Regions from separate parts of the Streptomyces sp. NPDC002520 genome, predicted to be linked through region 2. Evidence: riboswitches for the same ligand, from Rfam matches in the RefSeq annotation. Region 2 holds a riboswitch; the other holds the start of a gene.

Region 1 (5,847 bases), on a different contig from region 2:
CGCCGCTCCCTGGTGAAGTACACGTCCCTGTACACGGCGCTCGCCGAGGTCTACGACGTCCATCTCGCCGAGGCCGAGGAGATCATCGAGACCTCCCTGGCCACCCCGCGCGAGGCCGGCCTGCTCGGCACCGACGTCGGCCTGCCGATGCTGATGCTCTCCCGCCACTCCGTGGACCGCGAGGGCAAGCCGGTGGAGTGGGTGCGCTCGGTCTACCGAGGGGACCGGTACAAGTTCGTCGCCCGCCTCAAGAGGCCTGTGGACTGAGGGGAGTCGGCGTCTTCACGCCGTGCGCGCCGAATCGGCATACCGATATCCGGACGAGGTCTTTCGCTTCCACGACGCCGTCACCTAGATTGCCTGCGCATTGCACAGGTGAGCACCGAGGGGACGGAGCCGTGGCATGTCGGAAACACCTGAAGTGAGACCACCGGTGGTAACACCGGTCCGCGTCGTCATCGCCCTGTGTCTCGCCGTGCCGTTCGTGGCGATGCTGTGGGTCGGCTCGTACGCCAAGACGGACCCGACGTTCATCGGGATCCCGTTCTTCTACTGGTACCAGATGCTCTGGGTGCTGATCTCGACCGCCCTCACCATGGTCGCCCACCAGCTCTGGCAGCGTGACCAGCGTGCCCGCAGGGCCACCCGGGGCGGGGGTGCGGCGAAGTGAAGAACGGCGTCAACGGCGTCGCGCTCGGCGTCTTCATCTTCTTCTTCCTGGCCGTCACGGTCATGGGCTTCCTCGCCGCACGCTGGCGCAAGGCCGACAACGAGCACTCCCTGGACGAGTGGGGGCTCGGCGGCCGGTCCTTCGGCACCTGGATCACCTGGTTCCTGCTCGGCGGCGACCTGTACACGGCGTACACCTTCGTCGCCGTACCGGCGGCGATCTACGCGGCGGGCGCGGCCGGCTTCTTCGCGGTGCCGTACACGATCCTGGTCTACCCGCTGATCTTCACCTTCCTGCCGCGCCTGTGGTCGGTCTCGCACCGCCACGGGTACGTCACGACCTCCGACTTCGTGCGCGGACGGTTCGGCTCGAAGGGCCTGTCGCTGGCGGTGGCCGTCACCGGCATCCTCGCGACGATGCCGTACATCGCGCTCCAGCTCGTCGGCATCCAGGCCGTCCTGGACGTGATGGGCGTCGGCGGCGGGGAGAACACCAACTGGTTCGTGAAGGACCTGCCGCTGCTCATCGCCTTCGGTGTCCTCGCGGCCTACACCTACTCCTCGGGTCTGCGCGCCCCGGCCCTGATCGCGTTCGTGAAGGACACGCTGATCTACGTCGTCATCGCGGTGGCGATCATCTACATCCCGATCAAGCTGGGCGGCTTCGACGACGTCTTCGCCAAGGCCGGTCAGGCGTTCAGCCAGGTCAACCCGGCCACCGGCAAGCCGCGCGGCGCGCTCGCCCCGCCGGAGGCCGGCCAGTGGACGTACGCCACGCTGGCGCTCGGCTCGGCCCTCGCGCTGTTCATGTACCCGCACTCGATCACCGCGACCCTGTCGTCCAGGAGCCGTGAGGTGATCCGCCGCAACACCACGCTCCTGCCCCTGTACTCGCTCATGCTCGGCCTGCTGGCCCTGCTGGGCTTCATGGCGATCGCGGCCGGCGTGAACGTCACCAACGGCCAGCTGGCGATCCCGCAGCTGTTCGAGAACATGTTCCCGGACTGGTTCGCGGGCGTGGCCTTCGCGGCCATCGGCATCGGCGCCCTGGTCCCCGCGGCGATCATGTCCATCGCGGCGGCGAACCTCTTCACCCGCAACATCTACAAGGACTTCATCAAGCCGGACGCCACGCCGAAGCAGGAGGCCCAGGTCTCCAAGTTCGTCTCGCTGCTGGTGAAGGTCGGCGCCCTGGTCTTCGTCCTCACCATGGACAAGACGGTCGCCATCAACTTCCAGCTGCTGGGCGGCATCTGGATCCTGCAGACCTTCCCCGCGCTGGTCGGCGGCCTGTTCACCCGGTGGTTCCACCGCTGGGCCCTGCTCGCGGGCTGGGCGGTCGGCATGGTCTACGGCACGGTCGCCGCGTACGGGGTCGCCTCCCCGACCCAGAAGCACTTCGGCGGCTCGGCGAAGGAGATCCCCGGCATCGGCGAGATCGGCTACATCGGTCTCACGGCGTTCGTCCTGAACGTCGCCGTCACGGTGGTCCTCACCCTCGTCCTCAAGGCCGTGAAGGCCCCCGAGGGCATCGACGAGACCCGGCCGCAGGACTACACGGCGGACGCGGGCGACGCGGGCGTGGAGACGGAACTGACGGGCGCCGCCCACTAGGGCACACCCGCAGCGGGCCGCCGGGGGACGAACCCACGGCGGCCCGCTTCCTCTTGCCCGCCGTCATACACAAGTTGACACTCTGAAGCCAGCACAACACACAACAGACACAACATCTGGGGGTGCCACGACAGCCCGGCACTAGATGTATGCTCATCCTCGCTGTCGCCACAGGGGAATCCGGTGCGAATCCGGAACTGTCCCGCAACGGTGTACTTGTGCACGTCCGCCCGCACGACGGAGAGCGTCGCACAGGAGTCAGTCCGAGGACCTGTCGGCAGCGCGCACCCGGCCGCCCGGCTCGGGTGCCTTCAGACGTCCGGGCCTCGTGGAGTGGGCCGGTGGACGCGACGCCGTGCGCGCTCGTGGCTGCCCCCTGCCCTCCGCCAGGCCCTGTGCCGAGCGAGGGAGAGCCCCACGTGACCATCGCGCCAGCCGATCCGGCTTCAGCCATCCCGGCGACCGAGGCCCCGGTGGAGACCGACGGTCCCGGTGCCGCGCTGCTGCGGACCCTGACCGAGCTGACCGCCGACCTGCCCGACGCCGACCCCGGCCGGGTCGCCGCCGCCGCGCTGCGCGGCCGGTCGGCGCGGGCGGACTCCGACGTCGCCGCGGAACTGCGCGAACTCGCCACGGAGGCCGCCGCCGGCCTGATCTCCGAGGACCCCGCCTACTCGCGGCTGGCCGCCCGCCTGCTGACCCTCTCGATCCGCGCGGAGGCCGCCTCGCAGGGCGTGACCTCCTTCACCGAGTCGGTGGCCGTGGGCCATCGCGAGGGTCTCGTCGCCGACCGCACCGCCGCGTTCGTGCGGCTGCACGCCGAGCGACTGAACGCGCTGGTCGACCCGGCCGCCGACGACCGCTTCGGCTACTTCGGCCTGCGCACCCTGCACAGCCGCTACCTGCTGCGCCACCCGCTCACCCGTCAGGTGATCGAGACGCCCCAGCACTTCATGCTGCGGGTGGCGAGCGGTCTGGCCGAGGACGACACCGTGCGCGCCCTCGACGAGGTCGCCGCGCTCTACGGCCTGATGAGCCGCCTCGACTACCTGCCCTCCTCGCCCACGCTCTTCAACTCCGGTACGCGGCACCCCCAGATGTCGTCCTGCTACCTCCTCGACTCCCCGCTGGACGAGCTGGACTCCATCTACGACCGCTACCACCAGGTCGCCCGCCTCTCGAAGCACGCCGGCGGCATCGGTCTGTCGTACTCCCGCGTCCGGGCGCGCGGTTCGCTGATCCGGGGCACCAACGGGCACTCCAACGGCATCGTCCCGTTCCTGAAGACCCTCGACGCCTCGGTGGCCGCCGTGAACCAGGGCGGCCGGCGCAAGGGCGCCGCCGCGGTCTACCTGGAGACCTGGCACTCCGACATCGAGGAGTTCCTGGAGCTGCGCGACAACACCGGTGAGGACGCCCGGCGTACGCACAACCTGAACCTCGCGCACTGGATCCCGGACGAGTTCATGCGCCGGGTCAACGCCGACGGGCAGTGGTCGCTGTTCTCCCCGGCGGACGTGCCCGAGCTGGTCGACCTGTGGGGCGAGGAGTTCGACGCCGCCTACCGCAAGGCGGAGGAGGCCGGGCTCGCGAAGAAGACCATCCCGGCCCGTGACCTGTACGGCCGCATGATGCGCACCCTCGCGCAGACCGGCAACGGCTGGATGACCTTCAAGGACGCCGCCAACCGCACCGCCAACCAGACGGCCCTGCCGGGCCACGTCGTCCACTCCTCCAACCTCTGCACGGAGATCCTGGAGGTCACCGACGACGGGGAGACGGCGGTCTGCAACCTGGGCTCGGTGAACCTGGGTGCCTTCGTCGACACGGCGGCCGGCGACATCGACTGGGAGCGGCTGGACGAGACGGTCCGCACCGCCGTGACCTTCCTCGACCGCGTCGTGGACATCAACTTCTACCCGACCGAGCAGGCGGGCCGCTCCAACGCCAAGTGGCGTCCCGTGGGCCTCGGCGCGATGGGCCTGCAGGACGTCTTCTTCAAGCTGCGCCTGCCCTTCGACTCGCCGAAGGCACGGGCGCTCTCCACGCGGATCGCCGAGCGCATCATGCTCGCCGCGTACGAGGCCTCCGCCGACCTCGCCGAGCGCAGCGGCCCGCTGCCGGCCTGGGAGAAGACCCGTACGGCCCGGGGCGTGCTGCACCCCGACCACTATGAGGTCGAGCTGAACTGGCCCGAGCGCTGGGCGGCGCTGCGGACACGGATCGCCACCGTGGGCATGCGCAACTCCCTGCTGCTGGCGATCGCTCCGACGGCCACCATCGCCTCCATCGCGGGCGTGTACGAGTGCATCGAGCCGCAGGTGTCCAACCTGTTCAAGCGCGAGACGCTGTCCGGCGAGTTCCTCCAGGTCAACTCGTACCTGGTGCAGGACCTCAAGGAACTGGGCGTGTGGGACGCCCGCACCCGCGAGGCGCTGCGCGACTCCAGCGGCTCGGTGCAGGACTTCGTCTGGATCCCGGCCGACGTACGGGCGCTGTACCGCACGGCGTGGGAGATCCCGCAGCGCGGTCTGATCGACATGGCGGCGGCGCGGACCCCGTTCCTCGACCAGGCGCAGTCGCTGAACCTGTTCCTGGAGACGCCGACCATCGGCAAGCTCTCCTCGATGTACGCGTACGCCTGGAAGTCGGGCCTGAAGACGACGTACTACCTGCGCTCGCGCCCGGCGACCCGTATCGCCCGTGCCGCCCAGGCACAGCCCACCATCCCCGTCCAGCAGGTGGCCGACCCCGACGCCGTCGCCTGCTCCCTCGAAAACCCCGAGTCCTGCGAGGCCTGCCAGTAATGAGTGCCCACCCGTCGCCCGACCACCGCCCCTCAACGACGGCGCTTCGCGCCGGCAGCGCCAGAAAGTACACCACCCTGCTCGACCCGGGCTTCGAACTGACCCTGCGTCCGATGCGCTACCCGGACTTCTACGAGCGCTACCGGGACGCCATCAAGAACACCTGGACCGTGGAGGAGGTCGATCTCCACTCGGACGTCGCCGACCTCGCGAAGCTGTCCCCGAAGGAGCAGCACCTGATCGGCCGGCTGGTGGCCTTCTTCGCCACGGGTGACTCGATCGTCGCGAACAACCTGGTGCTGACGCTGTACAAGCACATCAACTCCCCCGAGGCGCGGCTCTACCTGAGCCGGCAGCTGTTCGAGGAGGCCGTGCACGTCCAGTTCTATCTGACGCTGCTGGACACCTACCTCCCGGACCCGGACGACCGCGCCGCCGCCTTCGCGGCCGTGGAGAACATCCCCTCCATCCGTGAGAAGGCCGGGTTCTGCTTCAAGTGGATCAACGAGGTCGAGAAGCTGGACCGCCTGGCGTCCAAGGCCGACCGCCGCCGCTTCCTGCTGAACCTCATCTGCTTCGCCGCCTGCATCGAGGGCCTGTTCTTCTACGGCGCCTTCGCGTACGTGTACTGGTTCCGCAGCCGGGGTCTGCTGCACGGTCTGGCCACCGGCACCAACTGGGTGTTCCGTGACGAGACGATGCACATGTCGTTCGCCTTCGACGTGGTCGACACCGTCCGCAAGGAGGAGCCGGAGCT
Region 2 (5,847 bases):
CGGCACGGTGCCCTTGGCCGTGTCGTCGCCCAACACGGCGTTGAGGTCGGCCGGTTCGGTCTGCACCTCCGTGCCCTGGTCCGATTCGCCGATCACCTTGGTGACCCGGGCCAGCAGTCCGTCGGGTGCGCCGGGCGCCGGGGCGCTGGCGATGACGTCGCCCACGGCGGCCCCGTGAGGCGCGGCCGGGGAGGCGGAGGGGGCGGCGGAGGATGGAGAGGAAGGGGATGAAGGGGAGGAAGGGGAGGAAGGAGAGATGGGCGAAGTCGTTTTTCCGGCACCGCCGTTGGCGATGACGGCACGCCGGCTGCGGCTGTCGTACGAGCTGACGGTCAGCGTGGTCTTGTGCGCCCGCGTACCCGAGCCGGCCGGGCCTGCGGTGGCGGTCGCGGCCGCGTCGGGGGCCGCCGCGACGGTGAGCGAGTGGTTCTGGCCGGCGGCGTGGCCGTCGGTGGCCCGGATCTCTTTGCCGTGCCCTGCCGCGGCCCGCTCGGTATGCGGTGCGGGCGAGGAACAGCCGGCGGCGACGAGGAGAGTGGTCACGGCGAAGGCGGGCAGCAGGGCACGCCTGTGCCTCATGGGTCTGCGCAAGGTCAGTCCTGTGTGGAGTGGGGGGTGGCGAAGAAACACCACAGGCCCGTGGCGGGCGAAGAATGACCACAGGCCCGGCTACCGTGAGGTAGAACCGGTCGGTAACTCAGTGGTGAGGCATGAGCATGCCATGCCTGCGCGCACGTACCCCTCACAATCCGATCACATCTCAACGTGACCTGAAACACGGCGAGTTCAGGTCATCTTGTGGCCGGATTCCGAATGCGGCAGGGGATCGCGGCAGGGGATCATCGGGGCGGGCCACCGAGGCCGGGCAGACCAGTGCCGCCGAGGCGGGTCAGCAGGGTGGAGAGCAGTCCGATGTCCCCCTCGCCCCAGGGTGGTGCGGTGAAGAACTCGGCGGCGGTCTCCTCGGCCGTGCGCCGCATCTCCGTCAGCAGTCGCCGTCCGGTGTCGGTCAGCGAGGCGTAGGCCACGCGCGCGTCACGGGCGTCAGCCTCGCGGGTCACCAGTCCGATCCGCTCCAGGGGCGCCAGCCCTCGGGTCACCCCGGAGGCGGTCAGCCCCAGTGCCTCGGCCAGATCGACTCTGCGCATCCGGCCGCCCGGCGCCTGGCCGAGCCGCAGCAGCAGCGTGAAGTCGGCCAGGCTCACCCCGTGCAGCCCACCCAGGCTCGCGTCGAAGCGCCGTACGAGTGCGGCCTGCGCCCGCATCAGCCGCAACGACGCGTCCAGCGCGTCAGTCATTGCCGGTCATTTCCCGCTCCTCGATTCATTGCCTACTCCTTGAGTACTCAAGTTTATGCGCCCCTGATGCGCGCGTTGCGTCGCTGCCGCTTCCCCAGGGGCGCCTGCGAGAGGTCCTCGGCGCTGGAGCGGAGGTTCTTGAAGCCGTAGCCACGCTCGGTCAGCCACGCCTTCGCCGCCTCCTCGGCCCGTTCCGTCGCCTCCAGGATGTCCTCCTCTTCCTCCCCGGTGTCCGAGAAGCGGAAGACGAAGGCCGGCCGGGCGGCGATGTCGTAGCTGAGATGCCCTTCGGGCGTGTAGGCGGAGTGCAGCACGTCGTGCTCGGCGGCGTCGGCCAGCAACTCGGCCCGCTGCGCGTCGCCGAGGTCGTCGAAGGCGCCGCGGACGGTGATACGGAAGGTACGAGTACTCATCCCGCGACCTTAGGCAGAGCGTGCGTCGCGGCTCCACCGGGTTTCCGGCACCGGACGGCCCGCCTGCCGCCCGATGGGTCACCGACGGGTCACTGGCGCGAGAGCAAGATCGCGTCAGTTGGTGCGGTCTTGGCCATGCACTCGTCACGCGGTACGGTCTGTCCGATATCGACGACGGTACGACGGAAGCCGGTGAGAGCCCGGCACGGTCGCGCCACTGTGTGCGAGGCGCCCTCCAAGGGGGGTGTTTCGTGAGTCAGACCCGTGGCCGTCGTCCTGTGCACCACCGAGATGGGACGCGAACTCCCAGAGGAGGTCCTGCCATGGCGCAGACCGTCGCCCAGCCGACAGCCACCACCCCCGTCGTACCCGCCACGCTGCCGCTGAAGACCATCGCCCCGTGGGCGGTCTTCTTCGGTGTCCTGATGCTGGTCCTGCTGTACTTCGTCGGCGCCGAGCAGGGCGCCACCTCCGTGTTCAACGGCACGGATGTTCACGAGTGGCTGCACGACGGCCGCCACCTGCTCGGTTTCCCCTGCCACTGAGCCGGGGACGCCGCACCCGTCATGAACTCCGCAACGGTAAGAAATCTGCTCGTGCGGGGCATGCTCGCCGGCCTCGGTGCCGGCGTGCTCGCCCTCGGCGTCGCGTACTTCCTCGGTGAGCCGAACATCGACAGCGCGATCGGCTTCGAGGAAGCCCATGCCCACGCCCACGAGCACGAGATGGAAGTCGTCTCGCGTTCCCTGCAGTCCACCGCCGGTCTCGCCACCGGTGTCCTGGTCTACGGAGTCGCCTTCGGCGGCGTCGCCGCGCTCGCCTTCTGCGTCGCGCTCGGCCGCGTGGGCCGCTTCTCCCCGCGGGCGACCGCGCTGCTGCTGTCCGGCTGCGCTCTGCTCGCCGTCTACGTCGTGCCGTTCCTGAAGTACCCGGCCAACCCGCCGTCGGTCGGAGACCCCGACACCATCGGCAAGCGGACCGGCCTGTACTTCCTGATGATGCTGCTCAGCGTGCTGCTCGCGGTCGCCGCCACCATCCTGGGCAAGCGGCTCGCACCCCGGCTGGGCACCTGGTACGCCACCGTCGTCGCGGTGGCCGGCTTCCTCCTGGTGATCGGTCTGGCCTACGCCTTCCTTCCGGCCGTCAACGAGGTGCCGAAGGAATTCCCGGCCACCCTGCTGTGGCGGTTCCGGCTGTCGGCCCTGGCCGTCCAGGCCGTCCTCTGGGGCGGTTTCGGCCTGCTCTTCGGCGAGTTGGCCGAACGACTGCTGAACCCGAAGCCCGCGACCTCCGCGTCGGGGCGGGCGGTGCCGGCCGCGCACTGACCTTCAGGACATGAGAGAGGGCCCTCGGGGACGGATGACCGTCCGGGGGCCTTTTCACGCTCTCGGGGAACCGGCGCAGGCGCTCGTCGCCACCGGGACGGGACGCTCCGGGCACCCGTCATACGACGTCCTTCGACGCGGCGAGGACGTGCCCCACCCGCATGTTCCAGCGCCCGGACCGGCCGGTGAACTCCGTTGCCGTGAGCGGCGGGACGTCGACGCGCCAGAACGCGGACGCGGGTGCTCCCAACACGTGCGCCACCACAGCCCGTACGACCTCCGGCTCCACCACGGCGACCGTCCCTCCGTCGCCCGACCCCGCCGCTTCCCACCAACGGACGACCCGCGCGCACAACTCCCGTACCGATTCCCCGCCATGCGGTGCGGCGTCCGGGTCGGCCAGCCAGCGAGCCACCGATTCGGGCTCTTCGGCACCGACCTCCTCCAGCGTCCGCCCGCGCCACCGGCCGACGTCCAGGCCCGAGAGATCCGGCTGCTCCGAGGCGTCGAGGCCGAGTGCCGAGGCCGTCTCCCGGCAGCGCACGCTGGGGGAGGCGAAGGCGCGCCCGGCGGCGCGCAGGGACGTCGCCGCCGATCCGGCCCGCACAGCCGCACTGTCCTCGATCGAGTCACCGTCGTCGAAGCGGGCACGCCGCAGCGATGGTGTGATCGCCGGGGAGATGAGGGTGACACGGCTGGTCACGCGGTTGCTCCTTGTGGTTCGGCCGGGGTGGGCGCCGGAGCCGAGTCCGGACGACCGGCTCTGTGCGACCGGCTCTGTGCGATCGGGTTTGTGCGGACGGGTTTGTACGGACGGGTCTGTACGAACGGGTCCGTGGGATCGGATCCGCACGGCTGCGTCTGCGTCCGTACGAAGGTACGCCCGGCCCGGAGACCAGGGAGCACCGCGCCGGAGGGAACGGCCTCCCGGTTCCGCCTACGCTTGAGGTGTCCGGCGGTGCGTCCCATGCCGGAAGTCGGTGACGTTCCATGCGGTACGTGTCGGTGAGTGCGCTCAGCCATCCCGGGCTGCTCCGCGAACGGAACGAGGACAGCCTGGTGGTCGGGCCGTGGACCCTGTGCGCCACGGCGACGGAGAATCCGCAGACTCTGGTCTTCCCGATCGGGACACCCCTGGTGGTCGCCGTCGCCGACGGGCTCGGCGGGCATCCCGGCGGCGATGTGGCCAGCGCGCTGGTCGTGCGCCGTATCGCGTCGGTCGGCCCCGTTCTGAGCAGCGATGACGCTGTGCGCGACGCCCTGAACGCCTGCAACCGCGCCGTGTACGAGGCCGCCGGCGGCGAGGCGGGAGGTGCGTTCGCGGCCATGGGGACGACGGTCGCCGGTGCCGTCGTGAAGCCGGGTTCGCTGCTGGTGTTCAACGTGGGTGACAGCCGGGTCCTGAAGGCCTGCGACGACGGGCTCCGCCAGGTCAGCGTCGACGACAGCCCCCCGCTCGCTCCAGGGCAGCGCACCACGTCCATCGTCACCCAGTGCCTGGGCGGCACGCGCGCGTACCGGGCCGTCCGCCCCCATCTGACAGCCGAGCCCCTCTCGCCAGGCGCCCGCTACCTCATCTGCACCGACGGCCTGACCGATCCTGTGCCGCCGGAAGCGCTCGACGAGGTGATGCGGGAGCCCAACGACGGCCGGGCGGCCTTCCTGCTGTGGAAGGCCGCCATCGAGGCGGGCGGCCCCGACAACATCACGCTGGCGCTCCTGCGTATCGCGGACGAGTAGGGGTGCCGGACCTGGGGAGACGCCCGGCGATCCCCGTGCGAAGGACCGGCGTAGCGGGCCGTGTGAGCGCGGGGACGGGGCCCGTCGGGGACCGCCTACCCTTTAAGGCATGACCAGCAGCAGCGACCGGAGCCCCGCAGTGGACGTTCAGGCACCCAAGACCTACGAAGTTCGTACCTACGGGTGCCAGATGAACGTCCATGATTCCGAGCGATTGTCCGGGCTGCTCGAAGAGGCCGGGTACGTGCGCGCGCCCGAGGGCTCGGACGGGGACGCGGACGTCGTCGTGTTCAACACGTGCGCCGTGCGCGAGAACGCAGACAACCGGCTCTACGGCAACCTCGGCCGGCTCGCGCCGAAGAAGGCCTCCCGGCCCGGCATGCAGATCGCGGTCGGCGGCTGCCTCGCGCAGAAGGACCAGGACACCATCGTGAAGAAGGCGCCCTGGGTGGACGTCGTCTTCGGCACGCACAACATCGGCAAACTGCCCGTCCTGCTGGAACGCGCGCGCGTCCAGGAGGAGGCGCAGGTCGAGATCGCCGAGTCGCTGGAGGCGTTCCCGTCGACGCTGCCGACCCGGCGCGAGAGCGCGTACGCGGCCTGGGTGTCGATCTCCGTCGGCTGCAACAACACGTGCACCTTCTGCATCGTCCCGGCGCTGCGCGGCAAGGAGAAGGACCGCCGCACCGGCGACATCCTCGCCGAGATCGAGGCCCTGGTCGGCGAAGGCGTCTCCGAGATCACGCTGCTCGGCCAGAACGTGAACGCGTACGGCTCCGACATCGGCGACCGCGAGGCCTTCAGCAAGCTCCTGCGCGCCTGCGGAAAGATCGAGGGCCTGGAGCGCGTCCGCTTCACCTCCCCGCATCCGCGCGACTTCACCGACGACGTCATCGCCGCGATGGCCGAGACGCCGAACGTGATGCCGCAGCTGCACATGCCGCTCCAGTCCGGTTCGGACACCGTGCTGAAGGCGATGCGCCGCTCCTACCGGCAGGAGCGTTACCTCGGGATCATCGAGAAGGTGCGGGCCGCCATCCCGCACGCGGCGATCACGACCGACATCATCGT

Evidence for each region. A riboswitch is a leader RNA that binds a small molecule or an ion and turns the genes downstream of it on or off. The one in region 2 is predicted to bind cobalamin.
Region 1: it holds a riboswitch for cobalamin, as region 2 does, so the genes downstream of both, ACWD5D_RS33345 (ribonucleoside-diphosphate reductase subunit alpha) here and ACWD5D_RS00235 (CbtB domain-containing protein) in region 2, are expected to answer to the same signal.

What each region holds. Positions count from the first base shown of each region.
Region 1 is NZ_JBSFXG010000032.1:31,519-37,365, forward strand. It holds gene ACWD5D_RS33330 (GntR family transcriptional regulator) at 1-267, shown strand, start outside; gene ACWD5D_RS33335 (DUF3311 domain-containing protein) at 404-670, shown strand; gene mctP (monocarboxylate uptake permease MctP) at 667-2,283, shown strand; cobalamin riboswitch at 2,433-2,576, shown strand; gene ACWD5D_RS33345 (ribonucleoside-diphosphate reductase subunit alpha) at 2,703-5,090, shown strand; gene ACWD5D_RS33350 (ribonucleotide-diphosphate reductase subunit beta) at 5,204-5,847, shown strand, end outside.
Region 2 is NZ_JBSFXG010000001.1:51,020-56,866, forward strand. It holds gene ACWD5D_RS00220 (hypothetical protein) at 1-579, opposite strand, end outside; gene ACWD5D_RS00225 (MarR family winged helix-turn-helix transcriptional regulator) at 840-1,298, opposite strand; gene ACWD5D_RS00230 (DUF6204 family protein) at 1,352-1,711, opposite strand; cobalamin riboswitch at 1,849-1,999, shown strand; gene ACWD5D_RS00235 (CbtB domain-containing protein) at 2,035-2,256, shown strand; gene ACWD5D_RS00240 (CbtA family protein) at 2,278-3,036, shown strand; gene ACWD5D_RS00245 (histidine phosphatase family protein) at 3,155-3,739, opposite strand; gene ACWD5D_RS00250 (PP2C family protein-serine/threonine phosphatase) at 4,027-4,776, shown strand; gene miaB (tRNA (N6-isopentenyl adenosine(37)-C2)-methylthiotransferase MiaB) at 4,886-5,847, shown strand, end outside.